2 regions of the Filifactor alocis ATCC 35896 genome follow, and region 2 is predicted to be linked to the other one. Evidence: predicted binding sites of a transcription regulator. Region 2 holds the regulator's gene; the other holds the start of a gene.

Region 1 (16,025 bases), 290 kb from region 2:
TCTGCACGAGGACTTAGAGTACAGTATGCTACCTTGTTTTTTCTATCAATTACAATAGATCCGGTTCCTTCTAGAATTTGATTTCTTTCTCTGTTTTTAGAATAGTCAATGATAGTAAAGAAAGGTTCATCTTTTTGACTTTCTTCAGCAATCTTTTCTACAGTTGCACGGAATTTTGCAATTTCTGCTTGTCTATTTTCAGCAAACATAGGATATACTACCATCAAACCACCTTCGTGTGTTGAGAACCAGTTGTTTGGGAAAATGGAATCCGGTGTGGCAGGAGTTAATGTGTCTTGAAGAACGTGAACAGTAATACCACGATTTTCAAGTTCTTTTACAAGATTATCAAATTCTTCCAATGCTTTTTTTTGTACTTCGTTAACATCTCTGTTATCATTATTTTGATAAACATTGTTTACTGCAGTTTCTGCATTAAATTGAAATGCTACAGGTCTAACCATAACAATAGATGATGTAGAGTGTTTCATAAATTAATCCCTCCTAATTTTTGTGTAAAAATCTATCAACTTTAGATTTTAACTACTTATCATTATACAGTAAATATCGTATATTTCAAGTGATTTATGAATTAATTTAAACAGCGAAGAATCTATATTTTTCATAAATCAGTCTTTTTGCAAAGAATGTTTTTATGACAAGACAGTTGTAAAAACATTCTTTTTGATATATGATTGTTTTTGTGATTGAATAGATTTTATTTCACACAAAGATATTCAGGTAAAAATCTATATTTTTGTTCCATGAGATACATGATTTTACTGAAATTGACAAGGAGGAAAATAGTAATGAAAGAAAAAAACGATGCAAAAGAAAATTTTTTAAAGAAAAAAGGAATTGAAATGTCTTTTCAAAGATACGGAATTGATGTATTAGGTTCTATGGCGATGGGTTTATTTGCTTCTTTATTAATAGGAACTATTCTAAATACTATAGGTACTAAATTACATATTCCTTTTTTATCTGAAGTCATATGGCCTATAGCAAAAGATATGACAGGTCCCGCTATTGCAGTAGCGATTGCTATGGCATTGAAAGCTCCAAATCTGGTTATTTTTTCTTCAGTTATTGTAGGATTTGCAGGAAATAAGTTTGGAGGGCCGGTTGGCGCTTGGATTGCTACGTGGATTAGTGTAGAGTTAGGGAAAATAGTATCTAAAGAAACAAAAGTGGACATTATAGTTACTCCGGCAGTAACTATAGTTACCGGGGTATGGCTGGGAACTTTTTTAGGACCAGCGATTAACGCTGTTATGATTCGGTTGGGAAATATGATTATGGTTGCAACTACACTGAGACCATTTTGGATGGGCATGATTGTATCAGTTGTTGTAGGGATAGTTCTAACACTACCAATAAGCTCTGCAGCATTGTGTATGATGCTTTCTTTAGCAGGATTAGCCGGAGGAGCAGCGACCGCCGGATGTAGTGCACAAATGATTGGGTTCGCAGTAATTAGTTTTAAAGAAAATGGATGGAGCGGACTTTTGGCTCAAGGAATTGGGACTTCTATGCTACAAGTTCCAAATATATTAAAAAATTGGAAAATATGGATACCGCCTACAATGGCTGCAGCGATTACCGGTCCAATTTCAACCATGGTTTTTAGAATGGAAAACATTCCAATTGGTTCCGGGATGGGAACAAGCGGTTTTGTAGGACAAATAGGAACTGTTACTGCTATGATGGAATCAGGGAATTCCTCTATGAAAATTTATGGTGGAATTTTATTAATACACTTTATTCTGCCAACAGTATTAAGTCTATTGTTTTATAAGATGCTAAAGAGTGTGGGTTGGATTAAAGATGGAGATTTGAAGTTAGATTTATAAAAATAACTGTTTTATTGTAAATACAGATTACTTAAGATGGAGTATTGATTCAAATTAGGGTAATCTGTATTTTTATGATAAAAATTTTTTATATCACACGATTTGTATGTTTTACTTATTTTCTATATAATTCAGATGTTAGAGATTATAATGATTGCTTCTCAGTACTTTGATGATAGTGAGTTTTTTAAAGAAAGTATTTGTATTAAGTTCCAATTTGTGGTGGTTAAATTGGATTTATTATGAAACGATAATGTTGTGAAAATAGAATGTTCCTATATTTTTCTATATAAAATCAACTTATAGAATGGAATTTATGCATAAGAGCTTTTAGTTTTTCGATTAAATAATTTGGATGGTTAATTGAAGGTATGAAAGATTTGACATTGCAACACCTCTGTTGTATCATAAGGTGAGTAAAAATATTTTGTATTTGATTGATATTTTGTGTATTGGAGTAGGATGTTTTGCGGTAACCGCTTGTCGGATTTTTATATGGGGATACCGTTTGAAACACGGGTAATTTTTTTGATACATAAATTTAAGCGCTATATTTCAATTAAAATAAGGGGGAGTTCTTTTTGAGTAAAAAAACTTTTTATGTAACAACACCAATCTATTATCCAAGTGGAAGACTTCATATTGGACACACTTACACCACTGTAGCTGCAGATGCTATTTCCAGATATAAACGTTTTGCAGGATTTGATGTTCGTTTCTTGACAGGAACTGATGAACATGGAGAAAAAATTCAAAAGAAGGCAAGAGAAATGGGATTAGAGCCGATTATATATTTAGATAATATGATTTCCGATATAAAAAAACTATGGAATGTTATGGAAATTTCTTATGATGATTTTATTCGTACAACAGAATCAAGACATGAGGAACGCGTTCAAAAAATATTCCAAAAATTATATGATCAAGGAGACATTTATTTAGGAGAATATGAAGGGCATTATTGTGTGGAATGTGAAGCTTTTTGGACAGAATCTCAACTGGAAGACAATAAGTGTCCGGATTGTCACAGAGAGGTGGAATCCAAAAAGGAACAGTCTTATTTTTTTAGATTGTCCAAATATCAAGATCGTTTGATAGAGTACTATGAACAACACCCGGATTTTTGCTTTCCGGAAAGTCGAAAAAATGAAATGCTAAATAATTTTTTGAAAAAAGGATTAGAAGATTTGTCTGTATCCAGAACCTCGTTTGATTGGGGAGTAAAGGTTCCTTTTGACGAGAGACATGTAATTTATGTATGGATTGATGCATTGTGTAACTATATTACAGCTTTGGGATATCCTGATAATACAAAAGAGATGCAAGCATATTGGCCTGCAAATATGCAAATTGTCGGTAAGGAAATTATGAGGTTTCATACCATTATTTGGCCGGCTTTATTGATGGCTTTGGATTTGCCACTTCCTCAAAAGGTTTATGGGCATGGATGGATTTTGTTTTCTGATGATAAAATGAGCAAATCAAAAGGAAATGTGGTATATCCTGAACCAATCATTGAACGTTATGGAATTGATGCATTAAAATACTTTTTACTGAGAGAATTTGTGTTTGGACAGGATGGAAACTATACCAATAGAGGATTTCTTACAAGAATAAATTCAGATTTAGTAAATGACTTGGGGAACTTATTATCCAGAACAGTTTCTATGGTTGAAAAATATACTGATGGAATAGTAATGGAATATAATGCTTCAACAGAATTTGATGAGAGTTTAGAAACAATTATTAATGAATTGTTCGAAAAATTTGATGAAGCTATGGAAAATATGCAGTTTAATGAAGCTTTTGAAGAGTTGTGGAAATTAGTTCGTCGAGCAAATAAATATATTGATGAAACAATGCCTTGGAAATTAGCAAAAGACGATACCAAACAAGAAGAGTTACGCTCAGTACTATATCATTTGATAGAAACTCTGAGAGTTGTAGCAGTGTTTTTGAGACCTATGCTAACAATTACTTCCGATAAAATACTGGAACAAATCAATATTCCGGTAGAAGAGGCTACGTTGGATAGTGTAAAAGTGTTTGGTGGATATCCATTTGAGACTAAGGTAAAAAGGGGAGAAAACTTATTCCCGCGATTAGATATCGAAAAAGAATTGCAAGAGATGGAACTTCTATTTGTGGATAAAAAAGAAGAAAGCACTTCTACACCTCATAAAGATGAAATTACGATTGAGGATTTTGATAAAATTGAACTTAGGGTAGCGAAAGTTTTAGAGTGTGAACAACATCCAAAAGCAGATAAATTATTAGTATTTAAATTAAAGGTGGGTAGTGAAGAACGACAAATAGTCAGTGGTATTGCAAAATTTTATAAGCCTGAAGACTTGATTGGTAAAAAACTTGTTGTTGTTTTGAATTTAAAACCTGTCAAACTAAGAGGTGTTGTATCAGAAGGAATGATTTTGTCAGCAGCTACAGAGGATGATACATCATTGGTTACAATTTCTGCAGAAGGGATTATTGATGGAGTAGAGGTGAGATAATGGGGCTATTCGATAGTCATGTACACTTAGATGATTCAAGGTTTGATGGAGATAGAGAAGAACTGATTTCTTCTTTGTCAGAAGATGATATTGATTACGTTGTTAATATCGGTGCTGATTTACAAACATCAAAAAACTCTATTGAATTATCTGAAAAATATTCTTTTGTATATGCTACAGTAGGCGTTCATCCGCATGAAGTGAAATCTATGACAGAAGATGATATTGATTTATTAAGAGAGTTGTCCACACACGATAAAGTAGTTGCTATTGGAGAAATAGGGTTAGATTATTATTATGATAATTCTCCAAGAGAATTACAAAAAAAATGGTTTATACGACAAATAGAGTTGGCAAATGAGTGTAATTTACCAATCGTGATTCATTCTAGAGATGCAGCGCAAGATACCTACGATATTCTTGAACAACACAATCGGTCTTCAAGACTTTTGATTCATTGTTTTTCTCAAAGTTTAGAGATGGCAAAAAAGTATGTTAATATGGGGGCTTTTATAGCATTAGGGGGAGCAATTACTTTTAAGAATGCGAAGCATTTACTGGATGTAGCAAAATTTATTCCTATGGAACATTTGTTGTTAGAGACTGATTGTCCGTATTTGACACCTGAACCATTCCGTGGCAAAAGAAACGATCCTTCCAAAGTTAGATTTGTGGCTCAAAAAATTGCCGAGTTAAAAAATATTGATTTTACGGAAGTAGTGGATAGAACTAATTATAACGCAAGGATGTTTTATGGCATTTAAAGTGATATGTATTGGAGATGAGTATGGGATTATCTGAGGTTAGAAATCATGCAAATTTAATTCTTAATATCATTCGACTCATTACAAAAAAGGAAAATTTCTATGATGTAAAAAATGAGGTAATGGAATCTGTCCGCAGCGTAATTCCTTGTGAAAAAATTTCGATTAATATGATACCTAAAGAAAATGCTAAAGAGGTTCAGCTGGTATATTCTTATACAAATAAATCATCTTTCGGAGAAGGAATAGAATCAAACTTGGATGATATTATTTCTTTGCCAAGAGAAAGTTATTCGGACTTTATATGGAATGCAGTTTCGGAAGGGATTTACTCATATACTTTTAGTGATGAAAAAAACTACCAACAGAGAGCAGTGTTTCCGATTATAACAAGTCAAGGAATAGATGGCTTCATTTATTTTTTGTTTAAAAAAAATTTTTTCTTATCGAGGGATAACATTTGTTTTTTAGAGGAGATTGGTTTATTGCTTGGTATCTCTATTGAAAGAACAGAGTTGAATAAAAAGATATTAGAGTCTAAGATGAGACAAAGGGAAATGGCAATAGCATTTGATATGCAACAAAATGTAATGAGTGAAAATAATTTATTGTTTTTAAATGGAGGACGAATTAACTATTTATATAAATATGGTGAAACAATGAAGTATCTTCCAAAACTTTCTAAACGATTAGGTGGAGATTATTGTGAAATTATTCCCTTTGAAAATAGAAGTGCTTTAGTTTTTATTGCGGATGTGATGGGTCATGGTGCATCTTCCAATTATTTTGTTCCGATGATGAAAGGTATTTTGAAAACCTGTGTTTCTATGGGAGTTGTTGAGCCGAAAAATCTGATGAATCAAATGAACCAATTATTGATGAAAGAGTTGGATAAGGCGAATCTATTTATTACAGCACAGGCAGTTTATATCAATTTTGAAGATAATATGCTCTATATTACCAATGCAGGCCATACAGAACCTATTTTATTTAGTCAGAATGAAGATATGTTTTGGTATAGTTATATTGGGGAAAATAAAGGTCTTCCGTTAGGAATTGATTCTTCAGTGCAGTATACTCAAAACCAAATTTCAGCCGATGAGTATGATATGTTATTGTTATATACAGACGGAATTTTAGAAGCTACAAATATAGATGGAATTGAGTATGGTACGGATGGAATTATTGATTTTTGTAGAAAGAATAAAGGAAAAGGATATGAAAATTTTGTAGAGAGGTTATATGAAGATGTTTTGGAATATATTAGACATACAGATACCGTTCTCCAAGATGATACTATGTTGATAGGGGTGGAGTTAGGAACAATTCAAAAAGACAGTTAAAATAGAAATTGAAGGTGGGGAATTATTTTGAAGAAAAAAGAGTTGTTGAAAGTTGTTTTATGCGGTGGAGTTAGAAAAGAAGACGAAAAAAAAGTTGGGGTAGTATCTGTTGTACTAATTACCTACGATCGTGATTTGGCACAAGAAAAAATGCAAGAGTTGATTGTAAAGCATCCTGAAAATTGTTATATGGTATATACTGTCCCTGAAGACATGGATTTAACAATATTAGCACAATATCCTTCTATGGCAATTACAAAAGAGGATTTGGAATAAATGATGGAGGTGTATCTGATGAAAAGCATTGATATTAGAGCTTTGTTTCGTAACAGTAAAGATTATGTAGGAAAAGAAATTGTAGTAGAGGGTTGGATAAGAACTAATCGTTCGTCCAAAAGTTTCGGGTTTATCGAGTTGAACGACGGAACTTTTTTCAAAAATCTTCAAGTTGTGTATGAAGAAAATTTAACTGATTTTAAAAAAATTTCTAAATTATGTATTGCTACTGCAATTAGTGTAAAAGGAACACTGGTTGAAACTCCCGGAGCGAAACAGCCTTTTGAAATAAAGGCATCTGAGATTATTGTGGAAGCTGAATCTTCACCGGAGTTTCCGCTGCAGAAAAAAAGACATACATTTGAATATTTAAGAACAATTTCTCACTTGAGACCAAGAGGGAATACTTATGCTGCAGTATTTAGAGTTCGATCTATAGCGGCATATGCGATACACAAATTTTTTCAAGAAAGGAATTTTGTATATGTAAATACACCTATTATCACCGGTTCTGATGCAGAAGGCGCGGGTGAAATGTTTCATGTTACAACCTTTGATTTTAACAATATTCCTAAAAATTCGGACAACAGTATAGATTATACAAAAGATTTTTTTAAAAAGTCAACAAACTTGACAGTAAGCGGTCAATTAGAAGGAGAGTGTTATGCTCTTGCATATAAAAATATATATACCTTCGGGCCTACTTTTCGTTCGGAAAATTCAAATACAGCACGACATGCTGCTGAATTTTGGATGATTGAGCCGGAAATTGCCTTTTCTGATTTAAATGGATATATGGATTTAGCCGAAGAAATGATAAAATTTATCATTGATTATGTATTGGAGCATGCCCCTGAGGAAATGGAATTTTTTAATTCTTTTATAGATAAAGGATTATTAGATAGGTTGAATCATGTTGCATCTTCTGATTTTAAGAGAATTACCTATACAGAAGCAGTTGAGTTGTTACAAAAGTCAGATAAGAAATTTGAATATCCGATAGAGTGGGGTAGTGATTTGCAAACAGAACACGAACGTTATTTAACAGAAGAAGTGTTTAAGAAACCTCTTTTTGTTACGGATTATCCAAAGGATATTAAAGCATTCTATATGAGAATAAATGATGATAATAAGACAGTAGCAGCGGCAGATTTATTAGTTCCGGGTATTGGAGAAATTATTGGAGGTTCTCAAAGGGAAGAAAGACTAAATGTTCTTTCTGAACGCATGAAAGATATCGGGTTGAATGAAGATGACTATTGGTGGTACATGGAATTGCGTAAATATGGCGGTGTGAAACATGCAGGTTATGGATTAGGATTTGAAAGAATGATTATGTATCTGACAGGAATGAGTAACATTAGAGATGTGATTCCATTCCCAAGAACAGTTGGAACAGCAGAGTTTTAGTCAAATTATATAATTAAAGAAGAGCAAGGTATAATAGTTGTTATATGTTGCTCTTCTTTATCAATATGAGTATGAAGCTTTTATTCAATCTATGAAACCAATTTTAGATATAAGAAACTTTTAATTTTCAATCAGGTAAGGATGTGGTGATAAGACAAACATATATGTGAATAAAGGTTAGTTTCTTTAACGGAATATAAATTATCATATAGACTTGACGAAGAAATAAAATTTGAATATAATACATACAAGAACAAATGTTTTTTGTGAAGATGTGGTATATTATCTATGTACATAAGAAGGAGAGTGTGGTATGAAAAGCTCAGATAAAAAAAGTAAAAATGTTGATAATGTAGATCGAATCGGTGCTGAAAGAAAAAAAGTGTTAGATGCGACTATTTCTAAAATAGAAAGAGATTTTGGAAAAGGTGCTGTAATGATGCTTGGTGACAATATAGATATGAATATCGAGACAATTTCAACCGGTTCTCTTGGACTGGATTTAGCAATAGGTGTTGGCGGGCTTCCGAAAGGTAGAATTATAGAAATTTATGGTCCGGAATCTTCAGGTAAGACCACAGTTGCACTTCATGCAGTAGCAGAAGCTCAAAAAGCCGGAGGGTTGGCTGCTTTTATTGATGCAGAACATGCCATGGATCCGGTATATGCAAAGGCGTTAGGGGTAGATATTGACAATTTGATTATTTCCCAACCGGATAACGGGGAACAGGCGTTGGAAATAGCAGAATCATTAGTAAAGAGTGGGGTGATTGATATTTTAGTTATAGATTCTGTTGCAGCATTAGTTCCAAGGTCTGAAATAGAGGGAGATATGGGTGATTCTCATGTTGGTCTTCAAGCTAGATTGATGTCTCAAGCGTTACGAAAACTAACAGCATCAACAAATCGTTTTAAGACAGTTATTATTTTTATCAATCAACTAAGAGAAAAGATAGGAGTTATGTTTGGAAATCCCGAGACAACAACGGGTGGAAGAGCTTTAAAATTCTATTCTACATTAAGGTTGGATATCAGAAAATTTGATACTATCAAGAAGAACGATGTGGTTGTTGGAAATAGAACAAGAGTAAAAGTTGTAAAAAATAAAGTTGCGCCTCCATTTAGGCAAGCAGAATTTGACATTATGTATGGAGAAGGAATATCCAGGGCAGGAGAAATTGTTGATATTGCTTCACAATATGGAATTATAGAGAAAGCAGGTTCTTGGTATTCATATAATGATATGAAAATTGGGCAAGGAAGAGAAAATGTAAAACAATTTTTATTAGACAACCAAGAAATGATGGAAGAAATTGAAGGGCAAGTCAGAAGAACACTGTTGAAATCTCATGTTTCTGAAAATGATTTAATAGAAGATGCACTATCTGAAACAAAGGTAAATATGGATGATTTCTCCGATTTGGATGATACTGTGGATTTGAACATATAAATTTAGAGGAGATAGATATGTCTGTAACCATCATTGGACTGGGTCCGGGAAATATTGACAATTTGAGTTTAGGGGCATATAGAGAACTTGTATCAGGTAAAAAAATATACTGTAGAACAAAAGAACATCCTGTAGTGGATGCTTTATTAGAGCAGGGAATACAATTTGAATTTTTAGATAGATTTTATTCGGATTATGATAAATTTGAAACGGTATATGAGACCATTTGTGAGTTTATTGTTCTTTGTGCTGAAAAACAAGATCTTATTTATTGTGTTCCCGGGCACCCATACGTTGCTGAAACAACAGTAGCTATGATTGAAAAAGAATTGGAACGAAAGAATATTGAATGTCGTGTGATAGGTTCTATGAGCTTTGTTGATGCTATTTATCAATATTTGAAGTTGGATCCGGTACATGGTTTTTGTTTGTTAAATGCGATGGATTTTGATGAAAACAAGATAGATACAGGGAAAAGTTTGATATTGACACAGGTGTATAATAGTTGGATTGCTTCTGAAGTCAAATTAAAACTGATGGAGATATATGGCGATGAGTTTGAAATATGGATTGTAGAAGGAGCTCTTATTCCAAATTTAGAAAAAAAAGTAAAGATCCCTTTATATCGCTTAGATCAAATAAAATGGAAATTCAATCATCTTACAAGTCTGTATATTCCAGTTCAATTAGAAAAATTACACTATAGTTTTTATGATTTAGTTGATTTGATAAGAGTAGCAAAAAGTGCGTATGGGTATGCTTGGGATAAAAATCGATGCTATAACACATTGGAAAAGTATTTATCGTGTAAAAGCAATGAATTGAACTTGTCCAGTGATAATAAAGATATTGATAATCTTATAGAAGAGTTAGGCGATGTTTTATTGTTGATATTATTGTGTGCTCAAAATGGCAGGGAAACGGGATTCTTTGATATTTTTGACGTTATTGATTTATTATATAGAAACCTCACGCTAAAATCTATCACATAGTTGAAAAATTATGGTAATTTAAGAGAAAAAGAACTAATTTTTATTTAGAAATGAGCTAAAAATTAATAAAAACAAGAAAAATACTGATAAATACTTGACTATATCATATTTTTTGATAGAATTAAGAAAAACAAGTGTAAAAATAAAGAAGAGAAACTTTGAGCGTGTGTTATTGATTGTTTAGGACTCTGTGTTATGACATCTAGGTTAAAGTGTAAGCAGTTATTTTGAGTAATATATGCGTTAGGATATTTTTGTAGTAACTTGTTTTCAAAAACCATAGTTTTATGGAAAATCAATTAGCTTTATATTATTTTTTTCAATTTTAAGGAGGTAGTACTGTGAATAAAGCAGAATTAGTAACAAAAATGGCTGAAAAGTGTAATTTGACAAAGAAAGATATGGAAGTAGCATTGAATGCTTTCATGAGCTGTGTTGAAGACGCTTTGGTTGCTGGCGAAAAAGTACAATTGGTAGGTTTTGGATCTTTTGAAACCAGAGAAAGAGCGGAAAGAGAAGGAAGAAATCCTAGATCACCAGAAGAAGTTATTAAGATACCTGCATCAAAAGCTCCTGTTTTTAAAGCTGGAAAAGGATTGAAAGAAAAAGTAAACCACAAATAAGTACTTTTATAAAAATACTTACCTTTTATTTGGAAACACGTTGAACATATTTTTCAACGTGTTTTTGTGAGTAGTATAAAAACAAGAATAGATTGATTGAGTACGAACAAAATTTATAATACATAATTTTATAATATGCAATATTGTTTTGCTTTGTAGTATTTTTTTATCATTATGTAGTTGCTATTTTTGAAATTAAGGAGAGAATGATTATGCCAAATCCAATTGTTGAGATGAAAATTAAAAATAAGGGAAATATCAAGATAGAACTATATCCTGAAATTGCACCAAACACTGTTAATAATTTTATTAGTTTAATTAAAAAAGGATATTATGATGGTTTAATATTTCATAGAATTATCAGGGGGTTTATGATACAAGGAGGGGATCCGAGAGGGACAGGAATGGGAGGTCCCGGATATTCTATCAGAGGTGAATTTTCTGCTAATGGTTTCACAAATGATTTAAAACATACAGAAGGCGTGTTATCTATGGCAAGAACTATGGATCCAAATTCCGCAGGGTCACAATTTTTTTTGATGACATCAGTCAGCCCTCATTTGGATGGACAATATGCTGCATTTGGAAAAGTTATAGAAGGATTGAATTTGATTATGGATTTAGAAAAAGTAAAAACATCATTTGGTGATAAGCCGTTAGAAGATGTTGTTATGGAAATGGTTACGGTAAATACCTTTGGAGTTGATTTTCCGGAGCCGGAAAGATATTAGATTCCAAAGGTTGATGGGACCGGGTTCAAGAGAGGTTTGTAGTTATGAAATGGACAGAAGTAGAAATAGTAACGTCTAATGAAGCTGTGGATGCAATTTGTGAAATTTTATTGGAGATTGGGATTTCTGGTGTTTCTATACAAGATCCACATGATTTGAAAAGTTTTAAAGAAGAGTTTCCTTTTTGGGATTATATTGATGAAGAAGTAGAATCAGGGAAAAAAGCAGATGTTATTATAAAAGCTTATGTTTCTGAATCTGACAATTTAAGTGAAATATTAGAAAACTTACAGTTTAGAATATTAGAGTTGAAAAAATTTGATTTGAATATAGGAAAGGGCAAAATATCGACAAATTCTCTTAAACAAGAAGATTGGGAAGAAAGTTGGAAAGATTATTTTCAAACATTTCATGCCACGGATAAAATAGTGATTAATCCTGTGTGGAGACATTATACACCAACAGAGGGCGAGATTGTAATCGATATGGATCCCGGTATGGCGTTTGGAACTGGAGAACATGAAACAACTTCTATGTGTATTGAATTGATTGAAAAGAATATTAAATATCAGGACAATTTGTTAGATATAGGTTGCGGAAGTGGAATTCTATCAATTGTAGCAAAAAAATTAGGTGCCAATATCGTGGAAGCTATTGATTTAGATCCCGTTGCCGTTAAAGTTGCAAAAGAAAACATAGAATATAATCATTTAACCGGACAAATTGTTGTGAAAGAAGGAAATTTGCTTGATGAAAGTATTGGGTTGTATGATATTGTTGTTGCCAATATTATGGCTGATGCGATTATCATGTTGATTCAATCAGTTCGTTTATTTATGAACAAAGATGGAATGTTCATTGCTTCTGGAATTATTTCAGATAAATTGAGCGAAGTGGTTTTTGAACTCAAAAAGCATAACTTTGTTATTACTACTCTTCTTCAAAAGGGAGAATGGAATGCTATAGTAGCAAAACAGGGAGAATAATATGGATCGTTTTTATGTTGATCATCCTTTTAAGGAACATGCCTTTTTAGACGATATAGAAGAAATTAAACATATCACTAAAGTTTTAAGATTTTCTGTAGGAGATTATGTAGAGATATTTGATTCCGTGCAAGGGGAGTATATTGCAAAAATATCAGCAATTGATTCAAAAAGGATTTATTTTGATATTCAAAAAGAATTACCGAAATCAAAATCAAATATTTTCGTCACTCTTTATCAAGGTATCGCAAAAGGCCATAGAATGGAATTTTTAATTCAAAAATCAACAGAGCTGGGTGTTGATACAATTATTCCTGTCCGTTTTCAAAGGTCGGTAGCAAAGTTAGAGAAAGATGATAAAAAGATACAGCGTTGGAATAAGATTTGTTTAGAAGCATCAAAACAGTGTAAACGAAATAAAATCAGTTGTGTAAAGAATGCTATAGATTTTAGTGAGTTGTCCTCAGAATTATTGAAAAATGATTTAAATTTATTTTTTTATGAAGAAGAGCACAACTTAACATTGAAAAGTTATCTAAAAGAGCAGCTGAATCGAATAAAAGTGTTGCAAAACGGTGTAAGTATAGGAATTATTGTTGGACCTGAAGGTGGAATTACAGAGCAGGAAAAAGACATATTGGTTTCAGAAGGAATTCCGTCCTTGTCATTGGGAAAAAGAATATTGAGAACTGAAACTGTCAGTGTAGCAGTTTTGTCGATGTTACATTACGAGTTAGAATTATAAGAAGGCATACTATCGTGTTAATTCTCCTTTATTTTTAAGTAAAACAGTGAAATTTATGGGATGAAACAGTAGACATTAATTTTTATATCGTATATAATGAATACATGTATTTGTACAAGTTATTGGGGATGGGGAGAACAACAATGCTTTATAGACGTATATTATCCATAATGATTCCCGTCATTATGTGTCCGATGATTTCTTTTGCGGATTATCAAGCAATTGTCAATATCGATACACTAAATGTCAGAGCTAAAAAAGATTCAACTTCTACTGTGTTATGTGAAGTATCAGCTAATGCTCGTTTGGATGTGAGCATAGAAGGGGACAAATGGTTAAAGGCAAAAGTTAAAAATAAAGAGGGGTACTTATTTCAAGAATATGTAGATCTCTATGAAGTTACATCTTTTGGAGAAGCAACTTTTAAACATAACTTTCCTATGAAAGATACAACTATGAATTTTTATAAAGGTGAAGTGGTGCCGGTATATGATTATTTTAATGGATATTATTTAGTCAAGAAAAAACATCAGTATTTTTATATTCATGATTCGGTTGTAAGTGTTGATAAGAAGAGTGATATTGCGAAACCGACTGTCATCAAAAACGGTATGTCTACAAAGTTAAAATCTGCCAGATTAGAGAAGGAAGAGATTGTTAAAATAAAGCAAAATGAAGTCAAAACAGAACATACTGAAGAAGAGCTGATTTCTATTCTTGACAATAATCAGACAGAGTCGTATGTTTTGAATTATGATTCCAATATAATAAAGTCTGCTAAACCGTTAGAAATTGCTAAATCGGAAGATAATATAGATTTGTTTGATGGCTATGAGATAGATATAGAAAATGTTGAACAAACTAAAAAAATAAAGAATAAAAAGGATAACAAAAAAGAAGAGATAGTTCCGAAAAACACTTCTGACTTCGATAAATTGAAGTATTCTAAACTTGTGTCGGATAATGGGCTTGATAAATTTGTTAATCAATCTGACTTACTGTCCTATGCAGTAGAGGAATTGGGGAAACCTTATGTTTATGGTGCGAATGGTCCTTCCACTTTTGACTGTTCCGGATTTACTTCATACGTATTTAAAAAATCTGGAATTTCTATTCCGCGGACATCTTACTTACAAGCTGAAAAAGGCGAGAGTGTAGATAAAAATAAGCTGAAGTCAGGAGATTTAGTTTTTTTTGATACAAGAAGTTTAAGTAAGTTAGAAACAGAGGTTGATGATCCTATCGACGGTGCTGTAGTTGTTCAGGAAAGTATTGAAACAGTAGTTTCACATGATTTAGAAGATACAAATTTTGATAAAGAAAAGAAAAAAAGAGTAACAATAAAGCCAAGCAAGGTTACGCATGTCGGAATATATATTGGGGATGGAAAGTTTATTCATGCTTCTTCGGGACAGAAGAAAGTTGTGATTAATGAGTTGGATTCTAAATATTATTCTGAAAGATACTATGGTGCAAAACGTTACCGATAGAATTTAAAAAAGCAAAATGTCAGTGTTGATATTTTGTTTTTTTAAATTTTGAGGTCTTCTTTTAGTAATATTTTTTATGTATAATTGAATTAAAGAAAGGGAATATATGAGTTGTATAGATATACATTTAAGAAAAAATATTGAAAAATTAAGATTTTTAGAGTTGCCGAAGGAATATTTTAGAGATTGTGATGATTTTATTTATGATAATGAGATACAGGTTCCTATTTTTACCGATTATTTGGAAGAAATGATTTTAAAAAAGAAAGAAGGAATATCTATTGGTGAAGCATTAAAATCTATGGGATATGTGATGGGGATAGATAAGGATTTTAAGTACAATAATTTATATTTTAAGATTATTCAAAAGTATATATCGAATCCGACTGCTTTTTTTTCTAGTTATGCCAATACAGAATATAACAAAGGTGAGTATAGGAATGCCATTATCATATTATCATGTATTATACACTTTTATAGTACCGAACTGGATGTACTGTTTAATTATGCAAATCTTTGTAAAGGAATGATTGATAGAACGAATAATCCGGAGGAAAAAGAAAACTTTTATTATGAAAGTAAGCGGGTATTTAAATTGATTGTAAAACACAATCCTCGATTTGCTATGGCTCAATATCAGTTAGGCTTTTTTTTCTTGAATGATAATTGCTTGGAAGATGCAAAAAATAGCTTTGAAATTGCAAAAAAATATATATCGGAAGATAATATGGATATTTTGGAAGATATTGATATCCAAATAAATAATATTAAAAATATTAACTCCTTGAGTATAATTGAAAAATTAATAGAGGAAGGAAATATAGATTTGGCTATTAGGGATTTGTATAAATT
Region 2 (16,025 bases):
AGATATTGCATATCTTAGAAGTTTAAATACTTTTGATGATGCCTTTTTAGATTATCTGAAAAACTTTAAATTTACAGGTGAAATTTATGCTGTTGAAGAAGGCTCTGTCATGTTTCCAAACGAGCCACTCTTACGAGTAAAAGCAAAAGCGGTCGAAGCACAGTTTATTGAAACGGCAATTTTATGTATTATCAATTTTCAATCTCTTATTGCAACAAAAAGTTCAAGAATCTGCCAAGTGGCAAAAGATGATGTAGTAATGGAATTTGGATTGCGTCGTTCACAAGGTCCGGATGCCGGTATCTATGGTGCCAAAGCTGCTATCGTTGGTGGAGCACAAGGCACTTCCAATGTATTAACCGGAAAACTGTTCAATGTTCCGGTCATGGGAACTCACGCTCACAGTTGGATTCAAAAATTTGATTCTGAAATTGAAGCATTCCGCTCTTATGCAAAAACTTATCCTGATAAAACAATTTTGTTAATCGATACTTACGATACATTAGAAAGCGGTCTTCCAAATGCAATCACTGTATTTAAAGAAATGAGAAAAGCAGGACATGAACCATTAGGAGTTCGCATTGACTCCGGCGACTTAGAATACTTATCAAAAGAGGTGCGCAAACGCCTTGATGAAGCCGGATTTGAAAATGTAAAAATCACTGCATCCAATGACTTGGATGAATATACACTAATCGATTTAAAGTTGCAAGGAGCGAAAATAGATTCTTGGGGCATCGGAACCAAATTGATTACTTCCAGTGACTGGCCATCTTTGGGTGGAGTCTACAAATTAGTTGCTGTGGAAAAAGATGGTGTGATTAAACCGAAAATCAAAATTTCAGAATCACCTGAAAAAATTACAAACCCGGGCTACAAAAAAATTATCAGAATCTACAACAAAGAAAATAATAAAGCAGAAGCGGATTTGATTATGCTTAATCATGAAATTGTTGATACTTCTAAACCTCTAACAATTTTTCATCCGGTTTATACTTGGAAAAGAAAAACTTACAAAAACTATTATATAAAAGAATTACTTCAACCTTTATTTGTAGACGGAAAATGCGTTCGTAAAAAGAAAACAGTTTTGGAATATAGAGATTATGCGTTCTCTGAAAAAAATTCTCTATGGCCACAATATTTGCGTCTTAGCAATCCCGAACCATATAAGGTTGACTTGTCTGAAGAGCTTTGGAATATCAAAAATACACTGATTAACAAAAAAAGACACCGCCGTGATGTCTAAGAAATCGCTTAATTAATAAAACACCGTGCCTATCTCTTATTTTATATGAAAGATAGGCACTTTACATATAATACAATAAAATTTTTCTTCAAATCATAATACTACTATCTGTTCTTTTGTCATCTGTCATAATTTTAAAGTACACTATCCTCTATTTGAATCAATTAATATCATTGGCTATTTCCAATTGTAATTCATAGTTTCTATCAAGTACATAATCCCCTCATCCTAATTTTAAGAAGAAAGAAGTAGAGGTGCATTTTTTCAAATTTGAATTCATGGCAAATTTATTAAATTTTGGCATTTCACATCTCAACTTGTCAAATTACTTTACATAGGATATGTTTTGTCAGCATTACTATATAAAAATAGCTCTTTTTATAAACATTATTTTTCAAAATAAAAGTTCCTCACAGTTGTAATATGATATAATACTCTGTGTACATTTGAGCTGTTCCGAAGGTTCAATTTAATTATTATATCTTAAAAGAAGGATAAACTATGAATATAGGTATTTTTGATTCAGGAATTGGAGGTCTATCCGTCCTCCACCATGCGCTCAAGATAATTCCGCATGCAAATTTTATCTACTATGCTGATAGAAAAAATGTTCCCTATGGTGAAAAGTCTGTTTTTGAAATCCAAACTTTTATCGATGAAATTATGAACTTTTTTATTTCTAAAAAAGTAGATGCACTTGTCATTGCGTGCAATACCGCAAGCAGTGTAGCAACAAAGGAATACCGAGATAAGTTTCCGTTTCCCATCATCGGAATGGAGCCTGCCGTAAAAAAAGCCGTTGAAACTTATACGGAGAAACAACAACGAATTTTAGTTGCTGCAACTCCGATTACTATTCAAGGAAATAAATTGCGCCAACTCTTAAATCGAGTGGATAAGTATCATCAGGCAGACTTAATCGCTTTACCGAAACTGGTTCATTTCGCAGAACTCAAACAATTCGATTCCTTAGAAGTAGAAGAATACATCAAAACTGCTCTCAATCAATACTGTGCCGTTGACTATTCCGCTATTGTGTTGGGTTGTACACATTTTAACTATTTTAAACCGTCATTCCAAAGAATTTTTTCTAAAAAAACACAATTTATAGATGGGAACGAAGGTACAATCAAACAACTTCTCAGAAAAGCACCACTGATAGAAAGTTACTCGCAGTCTGTTCAGTTCTACTTTTCAGGAATTCCGGCAACAACGAAAGAATTAAACGAAATCAAAACATATCTGTCTCGATTGGAAGAAGTCTACTATCTATAACATCTTATATCAGAGTATTAAAGGAGTTTTTATGACCTATCAAGAAACAATTGCACATTTTGAACAACTTGGAAAATTAGGAATTCAACTGGGTCTTGTTCGAATAGAGCGCCTATTAAATCATATGGGTAACCCCCATCATAAATTGAAATTCATACATGTAGCAGGTACAAACGGGAAAGGTTCTACCTGCTATATGCTTTCAAATATCTTATCCCACAGCGGATATAAAACCGGTTTGTTTACCAGCCCCTACATTCTGGACTTTCGTGAAAGTATCCAGGTAAATATGAAAATGATTTCAGAAGAACATTTTTTGGAATGTGCAGAGTATGTGTACCACTGTGCCGAACAATCTACAATCAATAATGACCCTCCGACACAATTTGAGATATTGACCGCAATTGCTCTTGAGTTCTTCGTCAGACAAAAGTGCGATATCGTTTTGTTGGAAGTCGGGTTAGGCGGAACATTAGACTCTACCAATATTATTCCTCCTCCACTCTTACAAATCATCACCTCCATTTCCTTAGATCACACAAATATTCTCGGAAGTACAATTGAGGAAATTACAAAAGAAAAGTCCGGTATCATCAAAAGTGCTACAACCATTGTTTATCCAAAATTACCAAAAGAAGTACTTCAGATATTGAAAAAAAAATGCAAACTGGTAAACAGCAAACTGGTACAACCTGATTGTACCTCTTTACAATTTAATACCAACTCTTTCGGTGTTTGTGATTTTTCTTATGAAGGAATCTCCTATAAAAAATCATTGTTGGGAGAAGTACAACTGTATAATGCTATTGTCGTAATTACAGCTTCTAAGGAATTAAATCAGTTAGGATTTTCACTTCCGTCAGAGTCTATTTGCTACGGCGTTGAACATACCTTCATTCCCGCCCGCATGGAGATACTCTCCGAATCTCCGTTAGTTCTCTTAGACGGTTCTCATAATGAAGATGGCGCCATTGCATTAAAAAAGACCTTAGCCACTTTTCCTAAAACATCTATCAAAATGATCATGGGCGTTCTGAAAGACAAAAATATTTATAAAATACTTGAAAACACAGCAACACTTTCCGATATTTTTATAGCGGTATCTCCAAATCATCCTCGTGCTCTTTCATCAAAAAAACTGGCAGAAGTTTCAAAACAGTATTGCAACAATGTAAAACAAGCTTCTTCCTTAGAAGAAGCTGTCAATTCAGCATTCTTAAATCTAAAAGAATCAGATATCCTTGTCATATGCGGTTCCCTGTACCTATCTCATGATATTCGCCCTATTTTAATTCGTAAAATAAAAAGCTTATCTATGACAAAGCACAAAAATTAATCGTAAGCTTTCGAGTTCAGGCAGTGAATTGAAATAATTTTTTATCAAACTGAGATAACATCTTTTTTACAAAAAACTTCTTAGTAGAAACTGCTACTAAGAAGTTTTTTCATTGCTCTCTTATATATCATCTATTTGCCAGTCAATCACTTGACTATATTTTTGTTTCAAAAATTCATTCGTTGTGAGGAAATGTCCATTTCCAAAAAAACCGCGATATGCAGAAAGCGGACTCGGGTGAGGTGAAGTTAATACCAGATGTTTCTTTGTATCAATCATCTTTGCTTTTGCAATCGCATTCGAACCCCAAAGCAAAAAAACGACCGGCTTTTCTTTTGCATTCACTAACTGAATCACTCTGTCAGTAAATTGTTCCCATCCCATGTTTTTATGTGAATTTGCTTTTCCACGCTCCACAGTAAGCACCGCATTTAAGAGAAGTACTCCTTGTTTTGCCCACTTCATCAGATAACCATGATTCGGTATGGTAAGTCCCAACTGACTGGAAAGTTCCTTATAAATATTGAACAGTGACGGTGGAATGCGAACTCCCGGTTGCACAGAAAATGCCATACCATGTGCCTGATTTGGCTCATGGTATGGGTCCTGTCCCAAAATAACCACCTTCACATCATCATAATCAGTTGCTTTCATCGCCTCGAAAATATGATACATATCCGGATAAATCGTCTTCGTTCTATACTCTGTTATTAAAAATGTTCTCAACTTTTGATAATACTCTTCTTGAAACTCCTCTTTCAACAGAGAGTCCCACTTATTTCCGAAATTAACCAAAATAACATTCCTCCAAATATTTACTTCATTTGTTTCGCAGTCACTTTTTTCCCTCTGATTTTTACTTGTTTCAAATGTTTTTCTGCTATCTTTGCATATTCTTCCTTGATATCAAAATAACTTACATCAGACAAAATGTCAATCGCACCGATATTCTTTCCCGGAATTTTGCATCGGTTTGCAACAGAAGATACGATATCTGCAGGCCCTACTCTATCTACCCTACCGATGTTCAATTCAAAACGGACCATGCCTCTTTCTTTGGAATATTTTTTTGATTTCTTCTCCTTTTTCTGTCCGGTTATTGCCCTAATCCTATCTCTCTCATAAGCACGATAATCTATCTTTTCCTTGTTTTGAAGATTCAAAGTATTTTTCATCATAATTGCCAAAAAAGCTTCCAAATTCACACCGGATTGTTTCATTTCTGAAACTAAATTAAAATAAAAATCCAAATCACCACTGTTTTTTTGACTTCGAATTCCTTCAATGTATTGATGAATAATTTTTTCCTTTACTTTGTCATAACGAGGAATCGATTCTTCTTTAATCTTACATTTTGCATACTTTTCAATCCTTCTCAATCGTTCTATATCTCTACCATATGCAAAACTGTAAGATTTTCCGCTTGCACCGGCACGACCTGTACGACCGATTCTGTGCACATACTGTTCTTCTTCAATCGGCAAATCATAATTGATTACCAAATCAACATCACGAATATCCAATCCCCTCGCTGCAACATCTGTTGCAATCAACATACTGATTTGCCCTTCTCGAAATCGGTTCAATACCATATCTCTTTTTTGTTGTTTCAAATCACCATGCAACGCTTCTACTGCATAACCTCTGTTTTGCATATCCACAACCAACTCATCCACCATTTTTTTTGTATTACAAAAAATAATAGCCTTTTTAGAGCTCTCTAGTTGCAAAATACGACTCAAAACTTCCGATTTATCTGCATTCTTCACTTTCATATAAATTTGTTCAATTTGATCCACTGTCATTGTCTTATTTTTTACTCGAATCATTTCCGGATTCTTTAAATATTTTTTTGAAAGAGACAGTATCTCTGCAGGCATAGTAGCTGAAAACAACATCGTTTGTCGTTCTTCACTTGTTTCTCTCAAAATATTTTCAATATCTTCTATGAATCCCATATCCAACATCTCGTCAGCTTCATCCAGTACCACAAAGCGCACATGATCCAGCTTTATTGTTTTTCTCTCAATGTGATCCAATATTCTTCCCGGTGTTCCGATAACAATCTGAACTTTCTTTTTCAATCCTTTTATCTGCTTATCAATATATTCTCCACCATAGACAGCAATATTTCTGATTTTAGTAAAAGCCGTTAATTTATCAAATTCGTTAGAAACTTGGACTGCCAACTCTCTCGTCGGACAAATAACCAACGCTTGAATCTGATGATTATTATTTTGTAATATGTTGTCTAATATAGGGATTCCGAAAGCAAACGTTTTTCCCGTACCGGTTTGAGATTGACCAATCAAATCTTTCCCTTCTGTCGCAATGGGAATCGCCAGTTCTTGAATGATAGTTGCTTCCTCAAAACCTAACTGCTCCAATGCCATTTGAATCTCTTTTGAAATATTAAATTCTGTAAATTTCTTCATTTCATTCCTTTCTTTTTTCTATCACACTTATTTTCCCTTTATGAAATATCTTTTTATTCTATAAACTTTATTAACTTGCTTATTTTCCATTCAGAAAAAATCCGGAATTCTACTTCATCTTTTAGAAACATACATGTTATTTCATCGGTTACCACACCATAGATGTTAAAACTTGTCTTTGCTTAGTAATTTCCGCTTGATTGTGCTAAGCAATCAGATACACATGTTGATACAACTCACTATGCATTTCTTTTATACACGTTGAATAACTTACATATCTCATTAATCATCTCTATCAGATATCTTATTTTTCAATAGCGCTTCTATTAAAAAAATATATTCACTAAAAAATCTTCTAATTCTATACAATTAGAAGATTTTAAAATTCACCAAATTGTAAAAAGTTATTTCATAATAAACAAAGGCAAACCGATAAGCCGAGTTCTGTCGTGTGCAGTCATCTATCTCGTTCTGCCGTTACCGGCAAAATCCAGCAACCTACCACCGAGGAAGGACGGGCAGCCCTCTTTCATGCCTCTACTTGGTCTTGCTCCGAATGGGGTTTACATGGCCAACTTGTCACCAAATTGCCGGTGAGCTCTTACCTCGCCTTTCCACCCTTACCAGCTTTTACTGGCGGTATCTCTCTGTTGCACTATCCTTAGAGTTGCCTCTACCGGACGTTATCCGGCATTCTTGCCCTGTGGAGCTCGGACTTTCCTCATACAAACCGTATGCGACTGCATAGTTTACCTTTGTAATATAATATAACATACTACCTATCTTTCTGCAACGAAATCTATCAAAAATTTGTTCCCTATATCAAGGATCTCTACTCTTTGATTGGAATAATAATAGTTTCATTCACATATAGAGTGGTATCTTGCATGTCATTCAATTTCATAATTTCATGAATATACTTACGAATATCCATATATTCCGGACAGTATTGTTTTCCGATACTCCACAATGAATCTCCTTCAGTCACCATAAAAGTAAGAGTTTTCTCAGATTGCTTTGGCAAAAAATCATTATTCATAGAAAAAACGATACTTGCCGAAAATAAAATCCAAACACAAGTCATCAATACAAGTTTGAAATTTCGTGTTCTCCTCTTCTTTCTTATCTGTTTCTTCTTATCTTCCGTGAGATTCTTTTTTTCTTTTAATGCTGTTGGATATCTATTCATGAGTGTACCTCCTAAAAAACATTTGTTCTATTTGTTAAATAAATAGTATCAGAACAAATGTTTCTTGTCAATAATTTTTAGAACAAATGTTTTGATTTTTTTAAAATTTCCTGCTATAATCAATTTATAAATTAATTTGATTATAGGAGGAATGTTTATGTTTTCAGACTTAAATGAAAAAGAAAAATCTACATTACAATACATCGCCAACACTGTAAACGAAAAAGGATATCCCCCTTCTGTTAGAGAAATTTGCAAATCTGTAGGATTCAAATCCACATCCACTGCGTACGCTTGTTTAAACCAGCTTAAAGATAAAGGATACATCCGAAAAGATTCTGTAAAAACAAGAGCTCTTGAAGTAATTGATCCGATTGAAAGAATGGGATTCGCCAAAAAAAATACAGTAGATATTCCTATTATCGGAAAGGTAACTGCCGGCACTCCTATTTTGGCAGTTGAAAATGTCGATGACTACATTCCCATTTCAGAACACTGGATTAATTCAAAAGAACATTTTCTTCTTAGAGTAGAAGGCGATAGTATGATTAATGCGGGAATTTATAACAATGATATCGTCTTGATTGAACAGTGCCAAACTGCATCAAACGGAGATATCGTAGTTGCCTTAATTGATGGAGAATATACTACCATCAAAAGATTTTTTTATGAAAAAAATAGAATCTGCCTCAAACCGGAAAACGAAAAATATTCCCCCATTTTTTCAGATAATATCAAAATACTCGGTAAGTTGAAAATGCTAATTCGAAAATTTGACTGATACTTTCTTGCCTTTCTTTAAAAATAATTTTTTAAAAAAGTCATTAGCACTTTGTTTATTTCTTATAATACAAAAGAAGAGTAATTGCTGTTTTTATAAGTTACACCAAAACAACAGTTACTCTTTTTTTTTACTAAAACTTATTTTTTAATTTTTTCTGTCCTTAAGAATGAACTAATTTTACTGAGCTTTCCCAAGGAACTTTTAATGCTATAACGAAACAAATCAAACCCGCAACTGTGTTTGAAAAAACATTTCCCCAAAACACAGAATAAACACCCATACTGTTCTCAAATGCCAGTATAAACAAATATCTTAACAACCATATACGAAGTACTCCGGTAAACACAGGAATTTTTGTTTTCCCCAATCCGATGAAAGCGCCTTGAGCTATCATGTATAAGGAAAATCCTATGATTGCTACTGTGTAAATTTTGACAGCATCTATCGTAATTCCGAGCATAGATTCACTCGTATGAAAAAGTAACACCAGTGGTTTTGCAAACGGAAAGAATACAACTATAATGATAAACGAAATAATAATCGCAACAATAGAAGCTCTGTAGAAAGTATTTTTTGCTCGTTCACTTCTTCCTACCCCTATATTCATACTCACCATTGTTGTTACAGTAGTACTGAGGGAGGATGGAATCAAGAAACAAATTGTGCTTAGATTAATTGCAATGGTTTGAGCATTCATAATGTTTCCACCGTATTTTTGAACTTCCATATTAATCAAAACAAATCCCACATTTACAGTCATATGATTAATCATAGCAGGAACTCCCAATCGAAATGTCTCTTCTATAATTTCTTTGTCAAAATGAAAATCTTTTAATGAAAGTTTCAAATCGGAGTCTTTGATGAACAAGTCATAATACATCCAAACACTGATACAAAAATACGAAGATAAAGAACCCAATACAGAACCAATTGTTCCTAAATGCAACACATATAAATATATTGTGTTAAATACTACTTTTCCGACTAACAAAAAAATCATTCTGTACAAAGTTGCTTCCGGCTGTCCAATCCCATTTTTGATAGAGTTAAAAATCGCTGTCAAAAAAAGAAATGGCATTACAAAAGAGTATAGTCCCAAATAGATAAATACATCTCCAGCTATCTCAGAATTGATAAATCTTGTAGCAATCAATCCACTCACAAAACAAAACGGAGCCATTACAATTCCTGCCAAAAATCCAACTACCATAAGTTGTGTAGCTATTTTTCGAACGAGTTCTTTATTTCCGGATCCGTTTGCACTCCCAATCATTGCCATTCCGGAAACACCCAATCCCATAGACATCCCGTTCAAAATATTAATAATAGGAACAACAAATCCTACAGATGCTGCAACTACATATCCCGATGTTCTATTTAAAAATAAACTGTCAATAATCGGAATCAGAGACTGAATAAGGCACATAACAAGAGTCGGTACTGATAAAAACAGCAGTGTGTTCATCAATTTTCCGTTTAATATCATGTCTCTTCTTTCTTCTAAGGTTTGATTAAATAAACCGAAACTTTTCATCTTGTTATCTCCTTTCATATGTATACGGGTAATTATATCATACTTTCACATGGTGATGTAAGTTTAGAAACTACTGTTTTTTAAAAAAGATATCTCCTTTTCATTAGATGATATTTCTAATGAAAAGGAGAGTATTTAATTTAATTTAATTTAATTTAATTTAATTTAATCTAATGCATCTTTAATTTTTCCCCAAAATCCTTTTGATTCTTCCGTAACATAGTCGCCACATTCTTGAGCATACGCGCGCAACAACTCTTTTTGTTTTTCTGTTAATTTTCGTGGAACTTCTACTTTCACACGAACTTTTTGATCTCCACGTCCACCATGTCTCATATAAGGGATTCCTTTCCCTTTTAATCTAAATATAGTTCCTGTTTGTGTGCCTTCCGGAATCTTATATTTTACTTTTCCATCTAAGGTCGGAACTTCAATTTCGTCTCCCAAAGCTGCCTGTGTGAACGAAATCGGCAACTCCATCCAAACAGTATTGCCATCTCTTTCAAAAACGGAATGTGGCTGTACTCTTATTTGCACAAGCAAATCTCCTCGTGGTCCCCCTTTTTCTCCAGGTTGTCCTTGACCGCTCATTCTAAGCATCGTTCCATCTTCAATTCCGGCAGGAACTTTGACTGACACTGTCTTTTTTCCGGGAATTGTTTTTCTTCCCCCACATTTTGAACATCGTTCTTCAATAATTTCACCTTCTCCGTGACAACTTGAACAAGTTACTGTCTGCATCATAACTCCGAACGGAGTCTTGACTTGCTGACTCACTTGACCGCTTCCGTGACAAGTTGGACATGTTTTGCTATGTGTTCCTGGCTTTGCTCCGGTTCCATGACAAACATCACACTCTTCTTCACGACGAATCGTCACTTCCTTATCTGTTCCAAAAGCTGCTTCTTCAAATGTAACATTTACTGCATAGCGCAAATCTGCCCCGCGTTTGGGTCCGTTTCTTCTCTGACGCATTCCCCCGCCAAACATATCGCCAAACATACTTCCAAAGATATCTCCCAAATCTGAAAAATCCGCTCCCTCGAAACCCCCGGAAAATCCTGAACGAGGATCAAATCCCGCATGCCCAAACTGATCGTAAGTCTTTCGTTTTTCTGCATCAGACAGCACTTCATAAGCTTCATTTACTTCTTTGAATTTTTCTTCCGCCTCTTTATTATCGGGATTTCTGTCCGGATGATATTCCATTGCTTTTTTTCGATATGCTTTTTTTATTTCTTGTTCTGTGGCGCTTCTGCTGATTCCAAGAACCTCATAATAATCTCTTTTCTCCATATTTTCACCTCTCTATGATGACGGAAGAAGTAGCCTATGAAAACACAAGCTACTTACTTTGTCTATGCAATAATCAATTTTCTTATTTTTTATCTACTTCTTCGTAATCAGCATCTACTACATTGTCATCTTGAGGCTGTTCTTGCTGTGGCACATCTTGTTGCGCTTCAGCTTTTTGTGCTTCTTCATACATTTTTTGAGAAATAGTATGGAATTTATTCATTACTTCATCAATTGCTTTTCTGATTTCTTCAGAAGTTGAATTTTCATTGTCTTTTACTTTTTTCAATTCTTCTAATGCATTCTTCACTTCTGTTTTTTCCTGTTCAGAAACTTTGTCTCCCACTTCGTTCAACGTTTTTTCAGTCTGATAAATAGTAGACTCAGCTTGATTTAAAGCTTCCATTTTTTCTTTTTTCTTCTTATCTTCTTCTGCGTGCATTTCCGCTTCTTTTACTTTCTTTTCAATTTCTTCACTGGATAAATTGGAAGAAGAAGTAATTGTAATATTTTGCTCTTTTCCTGTCCCTAAATCTTTGGCTCTAACATTTACGATACCGTTCGCATCAATATCAAATGTTACTTCAATTTGCGGAACTCCTCTCGGTGCCGGTGGAATATCAGATAATTGGAATCTCCCCAATGTAATATTGTCTGCTACCATGGAACGTTCCCCTTGTAATACATGGATATCTACCGCAGGTTGGTTGTCTGCCGCTGTTGAAAAGACTTGTGATTTTTTAGCTGGAATAGTTGTGTTTCTTTCAATAATTTTTGTAAACACTCCACCTAAAGTCTCAATTCCTAATGAAAGTGGTGTAACATCCAACAATAAGATATCGTTTACTTCTCCTGTCAATACTCCACCTTGTACCGCCGCCCCAAGCGCAACGCATTCATCAGGGTTAATTCCTTTGTGTGGTTCTTTTCCTAAGAATTTTTTAATTTCTTCTTGTACTGCCGGAATTCTGGTAGAACCTCCTACCAAAATAACTTTATTGATATCACTTGGAGATAATTTTGCATCTTCCATTGCTTTCTTTGTAGGTTCAATTGTTTGATTTACCAAATGTTTTGTCAATTCTTCAAATTTTGCTCTACTCAAATCCATATTAAAGTGTTTTGGTCCTGTTGCTGTTGCTGTGATAAACGGCAAGTTAATGTTTGTACTCAATGTGGAGGACAATTCTTTTTTTGCTTTCTCTGCAGCATCTTTCAAACGTTGTAAACTCATCTTATCAGCTTTCAAATCTACTCCTTCTTGCGATAAGAATTCTTTTGCCATATAGTCAACCAAAACATTGTCAAAGTCATCTCCACCCAAATGGTTGTTTCCACTTGTCGCTAATACTTCGAATGTACCGTCTGCAATCTCAAGAACAGATACATCAAAGGTTCCCCCACCTAAGTCAAATACAAGAATTTTTTCTTCAATATTGTCTTTTTCAAATCCATAGGCAATGGATGCGGCTGTCGGCTCATTAATGATTCTTTTTACATCTAATCCTGCAATTTTTCCGGCATCTTTTGTTGCTTGTCTTTGTGCATCGGTAAAGTATGCAGGTACAGTAATAACTGCACTTGTTACAGTTTCACCCAAATAACTTTCTGCATCAGATTTTAATTTTTGAAGAATAATAGCAGAAATATCTTGTGGTGTATAGTCTTTTCCGTCTATTGTTACCTTAAATGACGTTCCCATTTCCCTCTTAATAGAACTAATAGTTCTGTCAGGATTTGTTACAGCTTGTCTTTTTGCCGGTTCTCCTACAATTCTTTCCCCTTCTTTTGAAAAGGCAACTACAGAAGGTGTTGTTCTTAATCCTTCTCTATTCGCAATAACAACCGGTTCTCCACCTTCCAAAACTGCAACACAAGAGTTTGTAGTACCTAAATCTATTCCTATTGTTTTACCCATAATAAATCTCTCCTTTTTCTTTTTCTGTATATTAATTTTTAATTCGAAACTTTAACCATTGCAGGTCTAATTACTTTTTCTTTCAGCAAGTATCCCTTTTGGAAAACTTCTAAAATCTTACCGCTTTCTTCTCCGTCTTCTTGCATTACAGCATGATGAAAATTAGGATCAAAGTCTATTGTTGTGTCAATCTCTTGTACTCCGTTTTTTTTCAGAGTAGAAAGCAACTGCTTATAAATCAATTCCATTCCCTCATAAAGAGAACCTTCTTTTTCTTCGATAGCATCCAACCCTCTTTGAAAATTATCCAAAACAGGAAGCAAATCCAAAATAATTCTTTCATTTGCCAAAGATGACAACATCTCTTTTTCTTGCTCTGTTCTCCTTTTGTAATTAATGAATTCTGCTTGAATTCTTTTGACAGAATCTGTCAACTCTTGAAGATGTAACTCTTCTTCCTTCTTCTTCTCTTCCAGTCTTTGCATAAAGGAATTATCCACACCTTCTGGTGTTTCTATTTCAGGTGATACACCTTCCTCCACTTTACCTTCTACATCTTCCGCTTTCTCTTTCAGCTCTTCTTGTTTTTCTAATATCATTTCTTTTTCATCTTTTGACAAACCTTCTCCTCCTCATTCCAATTATTAAAAAACTCTATCTATGTCAAGAATCATTTAATAACCTGTTAATTTGCTTTTGTAAATAACTCATTACAGAATAGGCTCTCTGATAATCCATTCTCTTTGGACCGATAATTCCCACTTTTCCGATAGGAACACCATCCTTAATATAATTTGCGGTAATAATAGAACAGTCTCTCATAACCGAATCCATTCTGTCATCTCCGATTACAATATTAATGTTATCTTTTTCAATTCCTCTGATATCTAATACTTTTTTCAGAAGGTCCTCTTCTTTCATCATTGTAAAAAAAGACCTTGCTCTACTGATATCATTAAATTCAGGATGATTAAAAATATTTGTCATTCCATGAAATACCAATTGGAAAGAATCATTTGGATGATGGATTTTTTCCTCTAAGAAAGAGAAGATATCATCCAAAGCAACTGTATATTCACTGATTTTTGATTTAATATAAGGAAATAAACTTTCGCTGATATCTTCATAGCATTTTCCTACCAAGCTTTCATTAATTGCATCTGATATCAACCTTAAAGATTCAGTATCTATTATCTGATGTAAAATCATGGTATCGTTTCTTACTTCGCCATCGTCCAGTACCGTTACAATCACAATTCTTCTACTATCAATCGGAACAAGCGATATATTCTTCAAAACTCTTTTTCTGTTCTGTGTTTCTAAAATTCCGATTGATGTATAATTCGTCAGTTCACTAATCAAATCTAAAGATTCTTGCAATAAAGTACTGATTTTATCAATATTTTTTCCCAACTTAGATTGAATCATCTGTTTATCATACTCTTTCAAGAAGTTAGAACCCATCATATTTTTCACATAAATCTCATATGCTTTTTCAGAAGGAATTCTTCCTGCCGAGGTATGAGGCTGAACCAATAATCCTAACTCTTCCAAATCAGACATCTCGTTTCGGATTGTTGCTGCACTGACATTCAAACCTTGATTCTTAGAGATTGTTCTCGAACCAATCGGTTCTGCAGTATGAATATATTCTTGAATAATAAACTCTAAAATCCTCAACTTTCGATCAGTTAAATTATTTTTCATCTCATCCTCCCTTCTTGCCCAATGCTGTCTGCATCTTTTATTCAAATTTTTTATTTTATTAGCACTCTTTGTTGTTGAGTGCTAACTCATGACTATATATTACCCACTTTCTGTTTATTTGTCAACAATTCCATATTATTTTTTTGAAAAATTACAAATTTCCCATAAACTCTTTTAAAAATATAAATTGGAATCTGCTTGATTCCTCAAAACAAATTCCAATTCCATCATTATTTCAAAATTCGCTTAATGACTTCTACCAAAATATCAATTGATTCTTCTTCCTCAGGATTTGTTTTCATATTCTGAAGATATCCTTTGATATGCTTCTCTAAAATAATCAAACTTACATTTTCCAAAGCCGAAAGAGATGCAGAAACCTGTGTAATGATATCTACACAATCTCGATCTTCCTGAATCATTTTTTGAATTCCACGAATTTGACCTTCTATTCTATGAAGGCGATGAATCAAATTTTTATTTTCCAATGAATCTTCTTTCGATATCGTATCACAAGTCATACATTCTTCTTCAAAATTTTCACAAGTCATACTATTATCTGTATTTTCTTTTATCTTATTACCTATCCCTTTTTTCATGACAATTTTATCCTTTGCAATCTCAATGAATTTGTTACTACAGAAACAGAACTGCATGCCATTGCCGCTCCGGCTATCCATGGCAACAGACATCCTGATGCTGCCAACGGAATCCCAATACTGTTATAACACAATGCCCAAAAAAGATTTTGTTTGATAATTCTCATAGTATGCTTACTCAAAAGCAACGCATCGTAAACAGATTCCAGATCTCCTCTCATCAGCGTGATATCCGCTGTTTCCATTGCAATATCTGTACCTGTTCCAATTGCCATGCTCACATCCGCCGTAGCCAAAGCAGGAGAATCATTAATTCCGTCTCCTACCATAGAAACTATTTTTCCTTGTTTTTGCAATTTTCCAATCTCATCTGCTTTTTCTTCCGGTAAAACATCTGCAATAACAGTATCTATTCCTACTTTAGATGCTACTTCACGCGCAGCAGTAATATGATCTCCTGTCATCATAATAACATCTATTCCCAATTTTTTTAATTGTTCTATCGAACTCTTAGAACTCTCTTTTAGGGTATCTGATATCGCCATATATCCGGATAATTCTCCATTTATCGCAACAAATACTAACGTTTTTCCTGTTTCTTCCAATTGTAATATTTCGTCCTCTTCTTCAAAGTGAATTTTTTTAGATAACATCAATTTTCTGTTTCCAACCCATATTTCATTTCCAAAAACATGTCCTCCTA

Evidence for each region. The regulator LexA, encoded in region 2, represses DNA repair genes until DNA is damaged. The targets are predictions, from matches to a motif close to AGAACANNTGTTCT.
Region 1: the regulator LexA is predicted to act here: its motif matches at 8,407-8,420, upstream of recA (recombinase RecA).

Annotation. Positions count from the first base shown of each region.
Region 1 is NC_016630.1:315,137-331,161, reverse strand. Features, by position in the region: gene ctlX (citrulline utilization hydrolase CtlX) at 1-491, opposite strand, end outside; gene HMPREF0389_RS01410 (PTS transporter subunit IIC) at 810-1,853, shown strand; gene metG (methionine--tRNA ligase) at 2,435-4,363, shown strand; gene HMPREF0389_RS01400 (TatD family hydrolase) at 4,363-5,127, shown strand; gene HMPREF0389_RS01395 (GAF domain-containing SpoIIE family protein phosphatase) at 5,151-6,470, shown strand; gene HMPREF0389_RS01390 (hypothetical protein) at 6,498-6,746, shown strand; gene asnS (asparagine--tRNA ligase) at 6,765-8,156, shown strand; gene recA (recombinase RecA) at 8,470-9,606, shown strand; gene HMPREF0389_RS01375 (SAM-dependent methyltransferase) at 9,624-10,598, shown strand; gene HMPREF0389_RS01370 (HU family DNA-binding protein) at 10,940-11,221, shown strand; gene HMPREF0389_RS01365 (peptidylprolyl isomerase) at 11,434-11,952, shown strand; gene prmA (50S ribosomal protein L11 methyltransferase) at 11,997-12,938, shown strand; gene HMPREF0389_RS01355 (RsmE family RNA methyltransferase) at 12,940-13,683, shown strand; gene HMPREF0389_RS09105 (C40 family peptidase) at 13,827-15,173, shown strand; gene HMPREF0389_RS01345 (tetratricopeptide repeat protein) at 15,280-16,025, shown strand, end outside.
Region 2 is NC_016630.1:604,210-620,234, forward strand. Features, by position in the region: gene HMPREF0389_RS02675 (nicotinate phosphoribosyltransferase) at 1-1,249, shown strand, start outside; gene murI (glutamate racemase) at 1,751-2,524, shown strand; gene HMPREF0389_RS02685 (bifunctional folylpolyglutamate synthase/dihydrofolate synthase) at 2,556-3,860, shown strand; gene ung (uracil-DNA glycosylase) at 3,981-4,655, opposite strand; gene HMPREF0389_RS02695 (DEAD/DEAH box helicase) at 4,676-6,295, opposite strand; RNA gene rnpB (RNase P RNA component class A) at 6,713-7,051, opposite strand; gene HMPREF0389_RS02700 (LysM peptidoglycan-binding domain-containing protein) at 7,128-7,484, opposite strand; gene lexA (transcriptional repressor LexA) at 7,642-8,265, shown strand; gene HMPREF0389_RS02710 (MATE family efflux transporter) at 8,429-9,802, opposite strand; gene dnaJ (molecular chaperone DnaJ) at 9,968-11,098, opposite strand; gene dnaK (molecular chaperone DnaK) at 11,181-13,016, opposite strand; gene grpE (nucleotide exchange factor GrpE) at 13,055-13,636, opposite strand; gene hrcA (heat-inducible transcriptional repressor HrcA) at 13,680-14,723, opposite strand; gene HMPREF0389_RS02735 (metal-sensitive transcriptional regulator) at 14,954-15,322, opposite strand; gene HMPREF0389_RS02740 (heavy metal translocating P-type ATPase) at 15,319-16,025, opposite strand, start outside.